Regions from separate parts of the Streptomyces sp. NPDC001904 genome, predicted to be linked through region 1. Evidence: riboswitches for the same ligand, from Rfam matches in the RefSeq annotation. Region 1 holds a riboswitch; each other region holds the start of a gene.
What was found. Region 1 has a riboswitch for cobalamin ahead of ABT127_RS11040 (CbtB domain-containing protein). Riboswitches for the same ligand answer to the same signal wherever they lie in the genome.

Region 1 (4,762 bases):
CCGCTCCGGACACCGGGAGCTGGCGCGGCCGGACCCTGACCGAGGTGATGGAGACATCGCCGCAGGAGGTGGGCCGCTGGCTCGGGGATCCGGAGTTCCGGGCCGGGGGCGGGGAGTCGGTCGCCGATGTGTGTGCGCGGGTGTCGCGGTGGCTGGACACGCTCGGCGACCGGACGGGGGTGCCCGACGGCGGGCTCGTCATCGGTGTCGTGGAGCCCGAGCTGGCGCGTGCCGCCGTGGTGCACGCGCTGGGGGCGCCCCTGTCGGCCTTCTGGCGCTGCGACGTGGCGCCGCTGACCGTGACCGAGCTGAGCGGCCGCGACGGCCGCTGGAACCTGCGCTCGGGCCGGCCTCTCGCCGCGGAAGACTCCCAGGAGCCGCCGTCGCGGTAGCGGCCCGGCATCCGGGCCGACGAGAGAGGGCCCGCGGACGGATCCGCGGGCCCTCTCTCGTCCGGCTCGGTCGCGCTTGCTCGACCGGTCGGTTCAGTTCGCTGCCGGGACCGCCTGACGGGCCGCGGCGGGCTTGGGGTTGAGCAGACGCTCGGCCAGCTCTCCGAAGAGCAGCCCGAATCCGGTCCACAGCGTGATCTGGATGGCGAGCGCCGAGAGCCGGAAGCGCCAGAGCACGGCGGCCGGGAAGTGTTCGGGCACCTCGTTGATCACGGGCAGGAACTGGAAGGCCAGGCCGACGACCACGGCGAAGGCGAGAACGGCGACGACGGTCGCCCACCAGGTGCCGAGACGCGGCGCGAGCCGCTTGCCGAGCAGGGTGGCCGCGACCGCGAGGAGGACGCTGAGCACCATCATCAGGAAGTACAGGGTGGTCCGCTTGCCGATGGTGTCGGCGTTGCCGACGGCGGGCGGATTGGCGGGGTACTTCAGGAACGGGACGACGTACACGGCCAGCAGCGCGCAGCCCGACAGCAGCAGGGCCGTCGCACGCGGGCCGAAGCGGCCGACCCGGCCGAGCGCGAAGCAGTAGGCGAGTGCGGCGATGCCGCCGAAGGCGACGCCGTAGACGAGGACGCCGGTGGCCAGTCCGGCCGTGGACTGCAGGCCGCGGGAGACGAGTTCGACCTCGTCGCCGTGGGAGTGACCGGCGTGGCCCTCCTCGAAGCCGATGGCCTTCTCGACCAGCGGCTCACCGAGCCAGTAGGAGATGAGGAGGGCGAGCACGCCGGCCGCGAGACCGGCGAGCATCCCCCGAACGAGCAGATTGCGTACGGTGGTTGAGTTCATGGGAGTGCGACGTTCCTCCGCCTTCTCAGTGGCAGGGGAAGCCGAGCAGGTGACGGGCGTCGTGCACCCACTCGTGCACACCCGCCCCGCTGAACACGGAGGTGGCGCCCTGTTCGGCGCCGACGAAGTACAGCAGGACAAGCATCAGGATGCCGAAGAAAGCGGCCCAGGGGGCGATCGCCTTCAGCGGCAGCTTGGCCGGTATGACAGGAGTGGTGGCGGTCGGCTGGGCGACATGCTGCGCCATTGGCAGGGCCTCCTTCGGGAGTTCGCGTCCCGTCTCGGTGGTGCACATGGACGACCGTCCCGGGTCTGACTCACGCACAGCCCCACGAGGGCTGCGCGCTCACAGTGGCGCGACCGTGCCGGATTCCCACCGGCTTCCGTCGACCGTCGTCGATAACGGCACGACATTACCTTCTGTCGCGTGCATGGCCAAGGGCGGACGGAGACACCCGGTGAGCCTTCCGGCCAACTTCCGGCATCACGGTGGCTGAAAACAGCCTTTGGGAGGCAATGTGCGGAGCTGTCGACACCCCGTACCCCCTGAGAGTGCCTTCGGGTCGCGCCGCGAACGGGCGTCGACGACTTTTGTCAACGCACCGTCCAAATCCGCGCGTCGATCAAGGCGGCACAGTCGCGCGAGGCTGCCGACGGCGGCCCCCACAGACGCTCGCACGCGGGTGAGCTTGCGCTTTCCCGGCCCCCAAAGGCCGGTGTGCGCGCGGAATCTGAGGGTGGATCACGGTGATAGCATCCCGGCATCCGCGATCTTGATCCACTCGTCCTGCGCGCCTTCTTGCGATGTGCTCGCGTGTGTGCATCGCCGATCGGGTGACGCTCTGGGCCGTGTCGCGGGCCCTGACGAAGTGCATCTGTCGCCATGCGCCGAGAAAGGTTTCCATGACACAAGACGCACTGGTGTGGTGCCTGGTTGCGATAGCGGCGATATCCGTCGCCGCCGTTGTGGCACTCACCATCCGCAGTAGAGCGCTCGCGGCGAAGAAGCAGCGGTCGGAAGCAGATCTGCGTCAGCAGCTGAGTGCTCTGGAACGCCAACTCCACGGCTCTTCGGCCGAGTTGCAGAGGATCTGGACCGAGCGCGAGAGCGCGATCCTCGCCGCGAAGGAAGACGCCGAGGAGAACACCAAGGCGGTCCTCAAGGGCGCCGCCAGCTTCCTGCAGAGCCTCGCGGCCGAGCAGACCACCCTGCTGCACGCCGTGCAGCAGCGGTACGGAGGTCACGCCGTCCTCAGCGACCTCCTGGACGTGAACCACTCCAACGCCCAGATGGCGCGCAAGGCCCAGGGCATCGCCGTGATGTGCGGCGCGCCCCTCGGGCGCCGCAACAGGGCGGCCAGCGTCTACGACGTGGTCCGCAGCGCCCAGGGCCAGATCCGCAACTTCAGCCGGGTCGCGATCATGCAGCAGACCGGTCTCGCGCTGAAGGCGTCCGCGGTCGCGCCGGTCGCCCTCGCCGTGGCCGAACTCCTCGACAACGCTGCCAGCTTCTCGCAGCAGGACGCGCCGATCGAGGTGACCTTCCAGCGGATCCAGAACAACCTCTGCATCATCATCGACGACGCGGGCGTCAGCATGAGCGACGAGGACCGGCAGCGCGCGACCGCGCTGCTCTCCGGCGACGACGTGCCCCGCCTGTCGCAGCTCGGTACCCAGCCCAAGTTCGGCTTCCCCGTCATCGGTCTGATCGCCCGCCAGTACGGCTTCAAGGTGGATGTCACCGGAGTCTCCCGGTACGGCGGTGTCCGCGCCGTCGTGCTGCTGCCCGAGGAGCTGTGGACCATGGAGGAGACGCCGCCGAGGACCGAGGCACCCGTCAGCCGCATCCGTCGGACCCCGGCCCCCCAGGAGCAGCCGCCGCCCGAGCAGCAGGCCGAGCCGCCGGCGGAGACCCGTTCCGAGACGCGTACCGAGGCCCCGAAGCGCACGGTGCACGGGCTGCCGAAGCGGGGCGAGCGCCAGTCCCCCATCGCGAGCGTGCCGGACGCGTCGCCCCGCCGGCCCGCGTTCCCGGCCTCCGAGGGAGCGCCGCGCACCTCGGGCCGCAGCCTCGGCGCCCTCCAGCGGGGCACGCTCTCGGCCCGCAAGATCGACACCCCGTCCGCCGAAGGGTCTGAAGACGAATGACGCCAGACCTGTCCTGGATGCTCCAGGACATCGTGCAGAACGTGCCCCTGGCGCGGCACGCCGTCCTGCTCTCCGCCGACGGTCTTCCCCGCGGCTCGACGGAGGGTCTCGACCCCAAGGACGTCGACACCATCTCCGCCGCCATGGCCGGCATGCAGTCCCTCAGCCGTGCCACCGCCCATTTCGCCGGTTCGGCGAAGGACGGGGAGTGGAGCCAGACGGTCATCGAGTTCGACCACGGCTGGATCTTCCTGATCGGGGCCGGGCAGGGCGCCTACCTCGCCGCGGCGGCCGAGCCCGATGTCGACATGCAGCAGATCTCCTTCCGCATGCACCGGCTGGTGGCCCGCCTGGGCAACAACCTCACCTCGCCGCCCCGCGTCCCGACGGACGAGGCCGGGGCGGGCGGCTCCGCCGCGGCGGACCGGCCCGGCGCCACCGGCGCATCGGGGTTCGTGCTGCCCGAGCTCGACCGGGCGGTCGCGGAGGTGCGCGGCGCACGGCACGCCGTCCTGCTGGGCGGGGACGGACTGCCGCGCGGGGCGACCTCCGCGATGACCCGGGACCTGGCGGACACCATCTCCGCCGCGATGACCGGCATCCACGCGTACAGCAGGGTGACGGCCCAGTTCGCGGGCGCCGTCGAGGACGCGACGTGGCGGCAGACGGTCATCGAGTTCTCGCACGGCTGGATCTTCCTGATCGCCGCCGGTGAAGGGGCCTTCCTGGCCGCGTCCGCCGAACACGACTGCGACATCGAGGAGTTCACCACCCGGCTGCACCAGGTGGTGCCAGAACTGGGCGCCCGGTCCGCGCACGGAGGGAGGATCGGCGATGTCTGAGGATCCCGACGAGGGACTGGAACTCACCTCCCCCTTAGTACCGCTCTTCGTCATCACCAACGGGCGCGCCCTGCCGCCGGATCACCAGTACGCGCACACCGCTCTGGTGACGGCCGCCCGCGACGCCGAAGCCACCGTGCGCGCGCTGTCACCCGAGGCCCGTACGGTCCTCGACCTGGTGGCCAACGGGTTCCTGTCCGTGGCCGAGGTGGCCGGGCACACCCACCTGCCCCTGGGCATCGTCCGCATCCTGCTGGCGCAGCTGGAGGAGGGCGGCCTGATCCTGGTCAGGAAGCCCATACCGAGTGCCGAAAGGGTCGACAGGGAGCTGGTCAGCGCCGTTCTCGACGGCCTGCGGAAGAAGCGATTCGGAGCGTAACTTGTACTTGGATCCAGACGTTTCGCACGCGGTCAAGATCCTCATAGTGGGGCACTTCGGGGTCGGCAAGACCACCTGCATCGGCGCTCTCTCCGAGATCGAGCCGCTGCGGACCGAGGAGGAGATCACCGAGGCCAGTGTCGGCTTCGACG
Region 2 (4,762 bases), on a different contig from region 1:
CCGATCTGGAGCTGGCGTACACCCTCGCCGACGGTGTGGAGTACATCCGGGCGGGCCGGGAGGCGGGTCTCGACGTCGACGCGTTCGCACCGCGCCTGAGCTTCTTCTGGGCGATCGGGATGAACTTCTTCATGGAGGTCGCCAAGCTGCGTGCGGCGCGCCTGCTGTGGGCGAAGCTCGTGAAGCAGTTCGACCCGAAGAACGCCAAGTCCCTTTCGCTGCGTACCCATTCACAGACGTCGGGCTGGTCGCTGACGGCACAGGACGTGTTCAACAACGTGACGCGTACGTGCGTGGAGGCGATGGCCGCGACACAGGGCCACACCCAGTCGCTGCACACGAACGCGCTCGACGAGGCACTCGCGCTGCCCACCGACTTCTCGGCGCGCATCGCCCGCAACACCCAGCTGCTGATCCAGCAGGAGTCGGGCACGACACGGGTGATCGATCCGTGGGGCGGCAGCGCCTACGTGGAGAAGCTGACGTACGACCTGGCGCGCCGGGCCTGGCAGCACATCCAGGAGGTCGAGCAGGCGGGCGGCATGGCCAAGGCCATCGACGCGGGTATCCCGAAGCTGCGCATCGAGGAGGCGGCCGCCCGCACCCAGGCGCGGATCGACTCCGGACGGCAGCCCGTCATCGGCGTCAACAAGTACCGCGTCGACAGCGACGAGGAGATCGAGGTCCTCAAGGTCGACAACTCCTCGGTGCGGTCCCAGCAGATCGCCAAGCTGCGCCGGCTGCGCGAGGAGCGGGACGAGACGGCCTGCCGGGACGCGCTCGACGCGCTGACCCGGGCGGCGGGCGGTGACGGCAATCTGCTGGAGCTCGCGGTCCGCGCGGCACGGGCGATGGCCACGGTCGGCGAGATCTCGGACGCGCTGGAGAAGGTCTACGGTCGGCACGCGGGGCAGATCCGTACGATCTCGGGTGTGTACCGCAACGAAGCAGGGGAGTCCGCGAACGTGGACCGTACCCGCGGCAGGGTCGAGGAGTTCGCCGAGGCCGAGGGGCGCCGGCCGCGCATCCTCGTGGCCAAGATGGGGCAGGACGGGCACGACCGCGGCCAGAAGGTGATCGCGACCGCCTTCGCCGACCTGGGCTTCGACGTCGACGTCGGCCCGCTGTTCCAGACCCCGGCCGAGGTGGCGCGGCAGGCCGTCGAGGCGGACGTGCACATCGTCGGGGTGTCGTCCCTGGCCGCCGGGCACCTCACCCTCGTACCGGCGTTGCGCGAGGCGCTCGCCGAGGAGGGGCGCGAGGACATCATGATCGTGGTGGGCGGGGTGATCCCGCCGCAGGACGTGCCCACGCTCCTGGAGATGGGAGCCGCCGCCGTCTTCCCGCCCGGCACCGTGATCCCGGACGCGGCGCACGACCTGGTGGCGCGCCTCGCGGCGGACCTCGGGCACGACGACCAGTGAGCCGGTGACGGTGTGCCCATCGATCTCGATACGTACGTCAAGGGTGTCCTGGCCGGCAAGCGGGCGGTGGTCGCGCGGGCGATCACCCTCGTCGAGTCCACGCGCCCCCAGCACCGGCGCCTGGCGCAGGAGTTGCTGACGGAGCTGCTGCCGTACAGCGGCCGGGCCCGCCGGATCGGCGTCAGCGGGGTGCCGGGGGTCGGGAAGTCGACGTTCATCGACGCGTTCGGCTCCCTGCTCACCGGGCGCGGTCACCGGGTGGCCGTGCTCGCGGTCGATCCGTCGTCCAGCCGCACGGGCGGTTCCATCCTGGGCGACAAGACGCGGATGGAACGTCTCGCGGTCGATCCGGCCGCCTTCGTGCGTCCCTCCCCCACGGCCGGGACGCTCGGTGGTGTCGCCAAGGCGACGCGGGAGTCGATCGTCGTCATGGAGGCCGCCGGATACGACGTGGTCCTGGTGGAGACGGTCGGCGTGGGCCAGTCGGAGACTGCGGTCGCCAACATGGTCGACACGTTTCTGCTGCTGTCGCTGGCGCGGACCGGTGACCAGTTGCAGGGCATCAAGAAGGGTGTCCTCGAGCTCGCCGACGTCATCGCGGTGAACAAAGCGGACGGGCCGCATGAGCGCGACGCGCGCTCGGCGGCGCGGGAACTGTCGGGCGCGCTGCGCCTGATGCACGGCAAGGACGCGTTCTGGACGCCTCCGGTGCTGTCGTGCAGCGCCCGCGAGGAGAGCGGACTCGACGAGGTCTGGGAGCGGATCGAGCAGCATCGCACGCTCCTCGACTCGACGGGACGTCTCGCAGAGAGGCGCCGCACGCAGCAGGTCGACTGGACGTGGACGATGGTGCGCGACGAACTCCTCGGCCGGCTGCACGCCGATCCCGCGGTACGGGCGCTCACCCCCGGTCTGGAGCGGCGGGTCCGCGACGGTGACCTCACCGCGACGCTGGCCGCCGAGCAGATCCTGGACACCTTCCGGAAAGGGGAGGCGGAGGTCGGGGACTGACGCGGCCGGTCAACCGGTCAGGCAGCAGTCCCCGCACGTGCCGCCGCCCGGGGCACGGTAGAAGAGACAACAGCTGTTGCGGCGGAACGTCAGCCGGGGCCCGGTGATCCGCCCGGTGCCCCGCAGCCGGCCCGTCTCCAGGAGCTCGCGGGTCAGGCGGGTGAGCGGGCCGCGCAGGGCGGGCCGGGTGCGCAGCAGTTGCGCCGCCGAACCGACCAGCGCGGACGCCGAGTTCCCGGCCAGCAGGCCCGGCGCCACCTTGACGCTGAGGCCGGCCTCCACGTCGCGCAGCACGTCGTCGACCTCCGCGTGGACGGCTTCGACCGGCGACGGCAGCCGCTCCGCGAGCCGTCCCCGCGGTGCGGTCAGCCGCAGGTCCGTCCCGTCGCCGGACCACTCCACGGCACTCATCGTCGGCACGATCCCGTGCAGGAGCGCGCAGGCGAGGACCGGTGACCACAGCCGGGCCGCGAGTCCGAGATGCGCGACGGAGACGCCGACACGCAACTCGGCCGTCCCGAAACGGTCGTTGACCGCTCGGGCGCGGGCGGCGAACCCGTCGCGGAGACCACCGCCGTCGTCGGTGTCCCGGGTCGCGGGGGTGTCGAGGGCGAAGAATCCACCGAGCCGCGCGACGTCGCGCAGCGCCTCGGCGACCTGCTCCGGCCGGGCCTCGTCCGTCATGAGGTGGTGGCGGTGCGGCGCGGCGGTTCGATGAGGTAGAGGTCGAGGATGTCGGGCCGGGCCGCGACGCCCGGGCCTCCTGCCCGTACCCAGTCCGCTATGTCCTCGGTGGCGTCGGGGTCGTTGACGAGGCCGAGCCACACCGGGCGGGCGCCTGCCGCCCGCCCGGCCGTCGAGGGCTGTACGACGACGACGTTGGCCTGCTCGCAGACGTCGAGGCAGGCGGAGATCCGCACCGGGGCGATCTCGCGCAGCCGCGCGGTCTGGGCCGCGTGATCGGCGTTGACCTTGACGGTGCCGCAGCAGCAGTCGCGGCACACCACCACCCGGCACGGGACCGCCCGGCCCCCGGTCGCCACGGTCTCGTCGGCGAGCCGTTCAGGCATGCCGTGTCCTTCCTCTCGCCGGGGAGTTCCGCCCCGGGGTGCTTCGAGGAGGCGACAGCCTGAGTCTCCTGGCTCTCGGGTCCGCGCTCGTCCCGGCCTTCCCACCCGCGCGGGGCAGTGGCTCGTCGGGATCCGCTCGCCGATCACAGTGGCGGTACCGCACCGGATTCGCACCGGTTTCCTCGGGCGGCTGCCGCCCATGTCCTCGGCCATCATGCCATCCGTGCGGGCACCGCGACCGGCCCGCCCGGCTGCCTGGCAGGTTCACCGGGCAGAACGCGGCGGGACGTTCGGCGGCTAGGCGGAGTCGGTGCGCCACAGCTTGCCCGGATCGTCGCCCGCCTCGTCGAGGATGATCCGGGCGTCCCGTACGCCGAGATTGATGGCCTCGCTGGTGAACTCCGGTTCGAAGAAGAGGTAGCTGAGCAGTTCGCCCCGGCTCCGTCCCGGGCCCAGGAGCGCGGCGAGGAACATCAGGTCGGGGTTGGTCAGCCGGCGGATGCCCCGGAAGCAGGTGTCCAGGACGTATTCCGCCTTCTCGCCGAGCTGATCCCCCTGGCCGGGCGGCGGCCCGCCGAAGAGGTACTCGACGACGGTGTACGGGCGTCCGCGCGGGCTGATCCGTTCCGCCCCGGACTCGAGCAACTCGTCCACCTTGCCGAGCGTGCGCGTGTCCTCCACCATGCGATCGCCCATCAGGCCCGTGACGATCTGGGCGACGACGTCCTGGACGGACGGCGCGGCTTCGTTCCCGCAGTCCACGAGGCGGGGCAGGTCGCGCAGCGGGGTGGTGGCGACGATCACGACCCGGCGGGCGCCGAGCGAGATCGTCGGCTTGATGGGGGCGTTGAGGCGTACGCCTCCGTCCATGTACCAGCAGCCGGAGGGTCCGACCCTGACGGGCGGGAACGCCACGGGAATCGCCGCGGACGCCATCACGTGGTCCACGTCCAGGACGGTCCGGGTGTAGTCGACCGCCCGGTCGGTGTCGGAGTCCGGCAGCCGGGCCGCGGCGGGTCCCTCGGCGAAGATCTCCGTGCGGCCGCTGCCACAGGCCGTCGTGGCCACGGCCACGCCCTGGACCGCACCGCTCGCGGTGTTGGCGTGGAGCTGGTCCCAGTCCACCTTCGTCCGCAAGGTCGCCCGCAGGGGGCTCGTGTCGAGCAGGCCCGCCAGGGGGGAGCTGGACGGGTTCACCACGCGCGTCAGGCACTGCCGAAGGAGCATGGGCAAGGCTGTCAGCAGCAGCGGCCGGTA
Region 3 (4,762 bases), on a different contig from region 1:
TGGCGCGCAGCTCGTGCCGGATGCCGGACTGCTCGCCGCGCGGCTGGTGCGGCACGAAGACGGCGAGCGCGGCGAGGGCGACGACACCGATGACGGCGACGGCCCAGTAGGCGGCGCGCCAGCCGAGCTGCTGTCCCAGCGCGGTGCCGGCGGGCACGCCGACGATGTTCGCGACGGTGAGTCCGAGGAACATCTTCGACACGGCGCGGGCCGCCCGGTCCGGGGCGACCAGCCGGGAGGCGACGACGGCCCCCACACCGAACAGCGCGCCGTGCGGCAGGCCCGCCACGAAGCGGGCGGCGAAGAGCGAGCCGAAGGAGGGGGCGAGCGCGGACGCGGCGTTGCCGAGGACGAAGAGGCCGGTCAGGAGCAGCAGCAGCCGCTTGTGCGGGATGCGTGCGCCGATGCCGGTGAGCAGCGGGGCGCCGACGACGACACCGAGGGCGTACGCCGAGACGAGGTTGCCCGCGTGGGGCACGGAGACATGGACGCCGTCGGCTATCTGGGGCAGCAGCCCCATCGTGGCGAACTCGGTCGTGCCGATGCCGAACGCGACAACGGCCAGGGCCAACAGGGCCAGCGGCATGGTGCGGGGGAACCTTTCGAAGACGTGCGGGGTGTGACGGGCGGGTTTTTCCAGAACGTTCAAGGATATTCACGTATATCCAGGGGCAAAATCTGCACCCCTGGAACGCATGTGACCTGCAGTGCAGCCGTCCGGTCCGGCCACGCATTCCGGGTTCGGAGGGCCGCTTCGGTGATGTGTGTCACGACACCGGGGAGGCATCCGGCCACGCCGTGTCGTCGACGGTCGGGAACGGCTCGTCCACCGCGGCCCTCGGCCAGCGGCCAAGACCGTCGCCCATGTCCCCCGGCCGCCCGGCATGACGTAGCCTCGCGGGACCAACTGATCTTCACGGTCGGCGTGTTGGCCGTGCGAAGGCGAGGGCGGGGGCATCGGATACATGCCGGAGCGACGCACGGTGCGGGTGGCGGGGATCAGGCTGTCCTACGAGGTGTCGGGACCGCCGGACGCCGTGCCGCTCCTGCTGCTGCACGGGCTGGGCGAGGGCGCCGCCGACTGGGCACCGGTGGCACCGGCGTTCGCCCGCGACCACCGGGTGCACGCCCTGGACCTGCGCGGGCACGGGCACAGTGACCGGCCGGGACGGTACTCCCTGGAGCTGATGCGGGACGACGTGACCGCGTTCCTGGACGCTCTGGGCATCGACCGGACGCGGATCGTCGCGCACTCCATGGGCGGCGTGGTCGCCCATCTGCTGGCGGCGGCCGAGCCGGAGCGGGTGACGCGGCTGGTGCTCGAGGACGTTCCGCTGCCCCGCCCGCGGACACCTCCGCCGCTGGTGCGCCCGGACGGAGAGCTGTCCTTCGACTGGGAGATGCTGGTGCAGGTCCGGCCGCAGCTCGACACCCCGCCCGCGCACTGGCTGGAGCAGCTGGGTGCGATCACCGCCGAGACGCTGGTGGTGGCGGGCGGGCCTCTCAGCCATGTGCCGCAGGACGGTGTCGCGGAGCTGGCGCGGCGGATTCCCGGCGGGCGGCTGCTGACCCTCCCGGTCGGGCACCTGGTCCACCGGGAGGCGCCGGAGGAGTTCGCGGCGGAGGTCTCCGCGTTCCTCGGCGCCTGATCGGTGCGGAGCGGCCGGACCAGGGCGATGCCCGAAAACCCCGGCACCAGGGCTCCCACCGGGCCCGTGGTACTTTCGCCGGGCCAGTCGTACCTTTGCACGGTCTGTCCGTGCACGGGTCAGGGAATCCGGTGGAAAGCCGGAACTGACGCGCAGCGGTGAGGGTGACGGGCGGAGCCACAGCCACTGGTCCGGTGACACGGTCTGGGAAGGCGCTTCGCGCGGACGACCCCGAGTCCGAAGACCTGCTGGCGGCCTCCGGGGGCGTTCCGCGGCCGGGGGTGGACCGTAGGCCGGCTCCGCGTATGAGCCCTGGACGCAGAGGATTCCCTGTGCTGCCCGCTCGTTTCACCCGTCATGTCCGCCGCGGCGCACCGCTGTTGGCCGGCGCCCTGTTCCTGGCCGGGTGCGGAGGACCGGCCGACGTCACCGGCGACGAGAGGTCGGCGCGCGGCGTCACGGTCGACAACTGCGGCACGAAGGTGCGCGTCGACGGCGCCCCGCGGCGTGCCGTCGCCCTCGACCAGGGCGCGGCGGAGATCATGCTGTCGCTCGGTCTCGCCGACCGGATGGTGGGCACCGGCACCTGGACGGACCCGGTGCTCAAGGGACTTGAGAAGGCGAACGCGAAGGTGCCCCGGCTCGCCGACCGCTACCCCTCCTTCGAGAAGGTCCTCGCCACCGAACCCGACTTCGCGGCCGCCTCGTTCAATTACACCCTCAGCAAGGGCGGCGTCGCGTCACGCGGGAAGTTCGCCGAACTCGGCGTCCCCACCTACCTCTCCCCGAGCGACTGCGCGGGCAAGGACAACAGCGGTGACGGCGACGGCGAGCGGACCGAGGCGCTCACCCTCGACACCGTCTACGGCGAGATACGCGACCTGGCGCGGATCTTCGACGTGGCGGAGCGCGGCGAGAAGCTCATCGCCTCGCTCAAGGCCCGCGTCGACAAGGCCGCTTCGGCGGCCGACGCCCCGGACGTCAGCGTGCTGTACTGGTTCGCCAACTCCGACTCGCCCTACATGGCGGGCTGTTGCGGCGCCCCGGGTGTCATCACCGAGGAGCTGGGGTTGCGCAACGTCTTCGACGACACCCACGAGGAGTGGCCGCAGATCGGCTGGGAGACCGTCGCGGACCGCGATCCGGACGTCCTCGTCATCGGTGACCTGACGCGCCGCTCTCAGTCGGCCGAGTCGGCGGCGCAGAAGATCAGGTTCCTGGAGTCCGACCCCGTCACGAAGAACATGACGGCGGTGCGCGAGAAGCGGTACGTGCGCTTGAGCGGACAGGACATGAACCCGACGATCCGCACCGTGGACGGAGTGGAGAAGGTGGCCGCCGCGCTCGGCGACTTCGGTATCGCCCGGTGAGTGCGACGACGCTGCGGTCCGCTCTGTACTGGGCGGCCGGCGTGTTCGCGCTCTGCGCGTCAGTCGCCGCGGCGATCACCTTCGGACCGGCGCAGATCCGTGTCGGCGACGTGTGGTCGGCGGTGGGCGCGCGGCTCGGCTGGGGCAGTTCGGACCTGTCGCCGATCCGCGACGGCATCGTCTGGAACCTGCGGCTGCCGCGGGCCCTGCTCGCGGCCGTCTGCGGGGCCGGGCTCGCCGTGTGCGGCACCGTGCTGCAGGCGCTGCTGCGCAATCCGCTCGCCGATCCGTTCGTGCTCGGGGTGTCCTCGGGGGCGTCGACGGGCGCGGTGCTCGTCGTGGTCCTCGGGGTGGGCGGCGGCGCGCTGTCGGTGTCCGGCGGGGCGTTCATCGGCGCGGTCGTCTCGTTCGCGCTGGTGCTGCTGCTCAGCCACACCCTGGGCGGCACGACGGACCGGGTGGTGCTCAGCGGGGTGGCGGCGATGCAGCTGTTCTCCGCGCTGACCTCGGTCGTGGTGCTGACGGCCGCCGACGCGGAGACGACGCGCGGCGTGCTCTTCTGGCTGCTCGGCTCGCTCGGCGGCGTCGGCTGGACCGAGGTGTGGCTGTGTCTCGCGGTCCTCGTGGTCGCACTGGTCGTGTGTCTCGGGTACGGGCGCACGCTCGACGCGTTCGCCTTCGGCCCGGAGGCGGCCGCCGCGCTGGGAGTCCGGGTGGCCCGCACCCGGCTGATCCTGCTGTGCGTGACGGCCCTGCTGACCGCGGTCCTGGTCAGCGCGGCGGGCGCGATCGGCTTCGTCGGTCTGGTGCTGCCGCACGCGGCGCGCGCCCTCGTCGGCCCCGGGCACACCCGGCTGCTGCCGGTGACGGCGCTCGCCGGCGCGGTCTTCCTGGTCTGGGTGGACACGGCGGCGCGTACGGTCCTGGCACCTCAGGAGGTTCCGGTGGGAGTGGTGACGTCCTTGATCGGTGTGCCCGCGTTCGTGCTGGTGCTGTACCGGCGCAGGGCCGTCCGGTGACGTCCGGGCTGCGCGCGGAGCGCGTGTCGCGGTCGGCGGGCGGCGCGCTGATCCTCGACGGGGTGGAGCTCGCCCCGCGCCCCGGCACCGTGACGGGCCTGCTCGGCCCGAACGGTTCGGGGAAATCCACCCTGCTGCGGGTGCTCGCCGGGGTGCTCGCCCCGGACTCCGGTGTCGTCACCCTCGACGGCGCGCCGCTGGCGGACGTCCCGCGCCGCACGGTCGCGCGGCGGGTCGCCGTGGTGGAGCAGCAGTCCGACACCCAGGTCGAGCTGACCGTCGCCGATGTGGTGCGGCTGGGACGGATCCCGCACCGCCGCGCGTGGGCGCCGGCGTCCGCGGCCGACGAGGGCGCGGTCCGCTCCGCGCTGGAGCGCAGCGGCCTGGCCGACAAGGCGCACCGGCTGTGGCACACCCTGTCGGGCGGTGAGCGGCAGCGGGTGCAGATCGCCCGCGCCCTGGCCCAGGAGCCGCGCGAGCTGCTGCTCGACGAGCCGACCAACCATCTGGACATCCAGCACCAGCTGGAACTGCTCGACCTGATCACGGGCCTCGGCCTGACCAGTGTCGTCGCGCTGCACGACCTGAATCTGGCCGCCGCGTACTGCGCGCAGGTCGTCGTGGTGCGCCAGGGACGGGTCGTCTCGGCGGGCGCGCCGGAGGAGGTGCTCACCGAGGAGCTGATCGCGGACGTGTACGGGGTCCGTGCCCGGGTGACCGTCCC

Region 2: another riboswitch for cobalamin. It lies ahead of ABT127_RS30815 ((2Fe-2S) ferredoxin domain-containing protein); the one in region 1 lies ahead of ABT127_RS11040 (CbtB domain-containing protein).
Region 3: another riboswitch for cobalamin. It lies ahead of ABT127_RS21085 (ABC transporter substrate-binding protein); the one in region 1 lies ahead of ABT127_RS11040 (CbtB domain-containing protein).

Annotation. Positions count from the first base shown of each region.
Region 1 covers NZ_JBEOYI010000005.1:374,645-379,406, forward strand. The annotation lists gene ABT127_RS11030 (histidine phosphatase family protein) at 1-392, shown strand, start outside; gene ABT127_RS11035 (CbtA family protein) at 486-1,241, opposite strand; gene ABT127_RS11040 (CbtB domain-containing protein) at 1,267-1,488, opposite strand; cobalamin riboswitch at 1,528-1,663, opposite strand; gene ABT127_RS11045 (ATP-binding protein) at 2,145-3,389, shown strand; gene ABT127_RS11050 (roadblock/LC7 domain-containing protein) at 3,386-4,231, shown strand; gene ABT127_RS11055 (DUF742 domain-containing protein) at 4,224-4,610, shown strand; gene ABT127_RS11060 (GTP-binding protein) at 4,612-4,762, shown strand, end outside.
Region 2 covers NZ_JBEOYI010000024.1:115,822-120,583, forward strand. The annotation lists gene scpA (methylmalonyl-CoA mutase) at 1-1,424, shown strand, start outside; gene meaB (methylmalonyl Co-A mutase-associated GTPase MeaB) at 1,437-2,435, shown strand; gene ABT127_RS30810 ((2Fe-2S)-binding protein) at 2,445-3,119, opposite strand; gene ABT127_RS30815 ((2Fe-2S) ferredoxin domain-containing protein) at 3,116-3,505, opposite strand; cobalamin riboswitch at 3,567-3,689, opposite strand; gene ABT127_RS30820 (patatin-like phospholipase family protein) at 3,803-4,762, opposite strand, start outside.
Region 3 covers NZ_JBEOYI010000012.1:154,082-158,843, reverse strand. The annotation lists gene ABT127_RS21095 (MFS transporter) at 1-586, opposite strand, end outside; gene ABT127_RS21090 (alpha/beta fold hydrolase) at 966-1,649, shown strand; cobalamin riboswitch at 1,732-1,902, shown strand; gene ABT127_RS21085 (ABC transporter substrate-binding protein) at 1,955-3,019, shown strand; gene ABT127_RS21080 (FecCD family ABC transporter permease) at 3,016-4,038, shown strand; gene ABT127_RS21075 (ABC transporter ATP-binding protein) at 4,035-4,762, shown strand, end outside.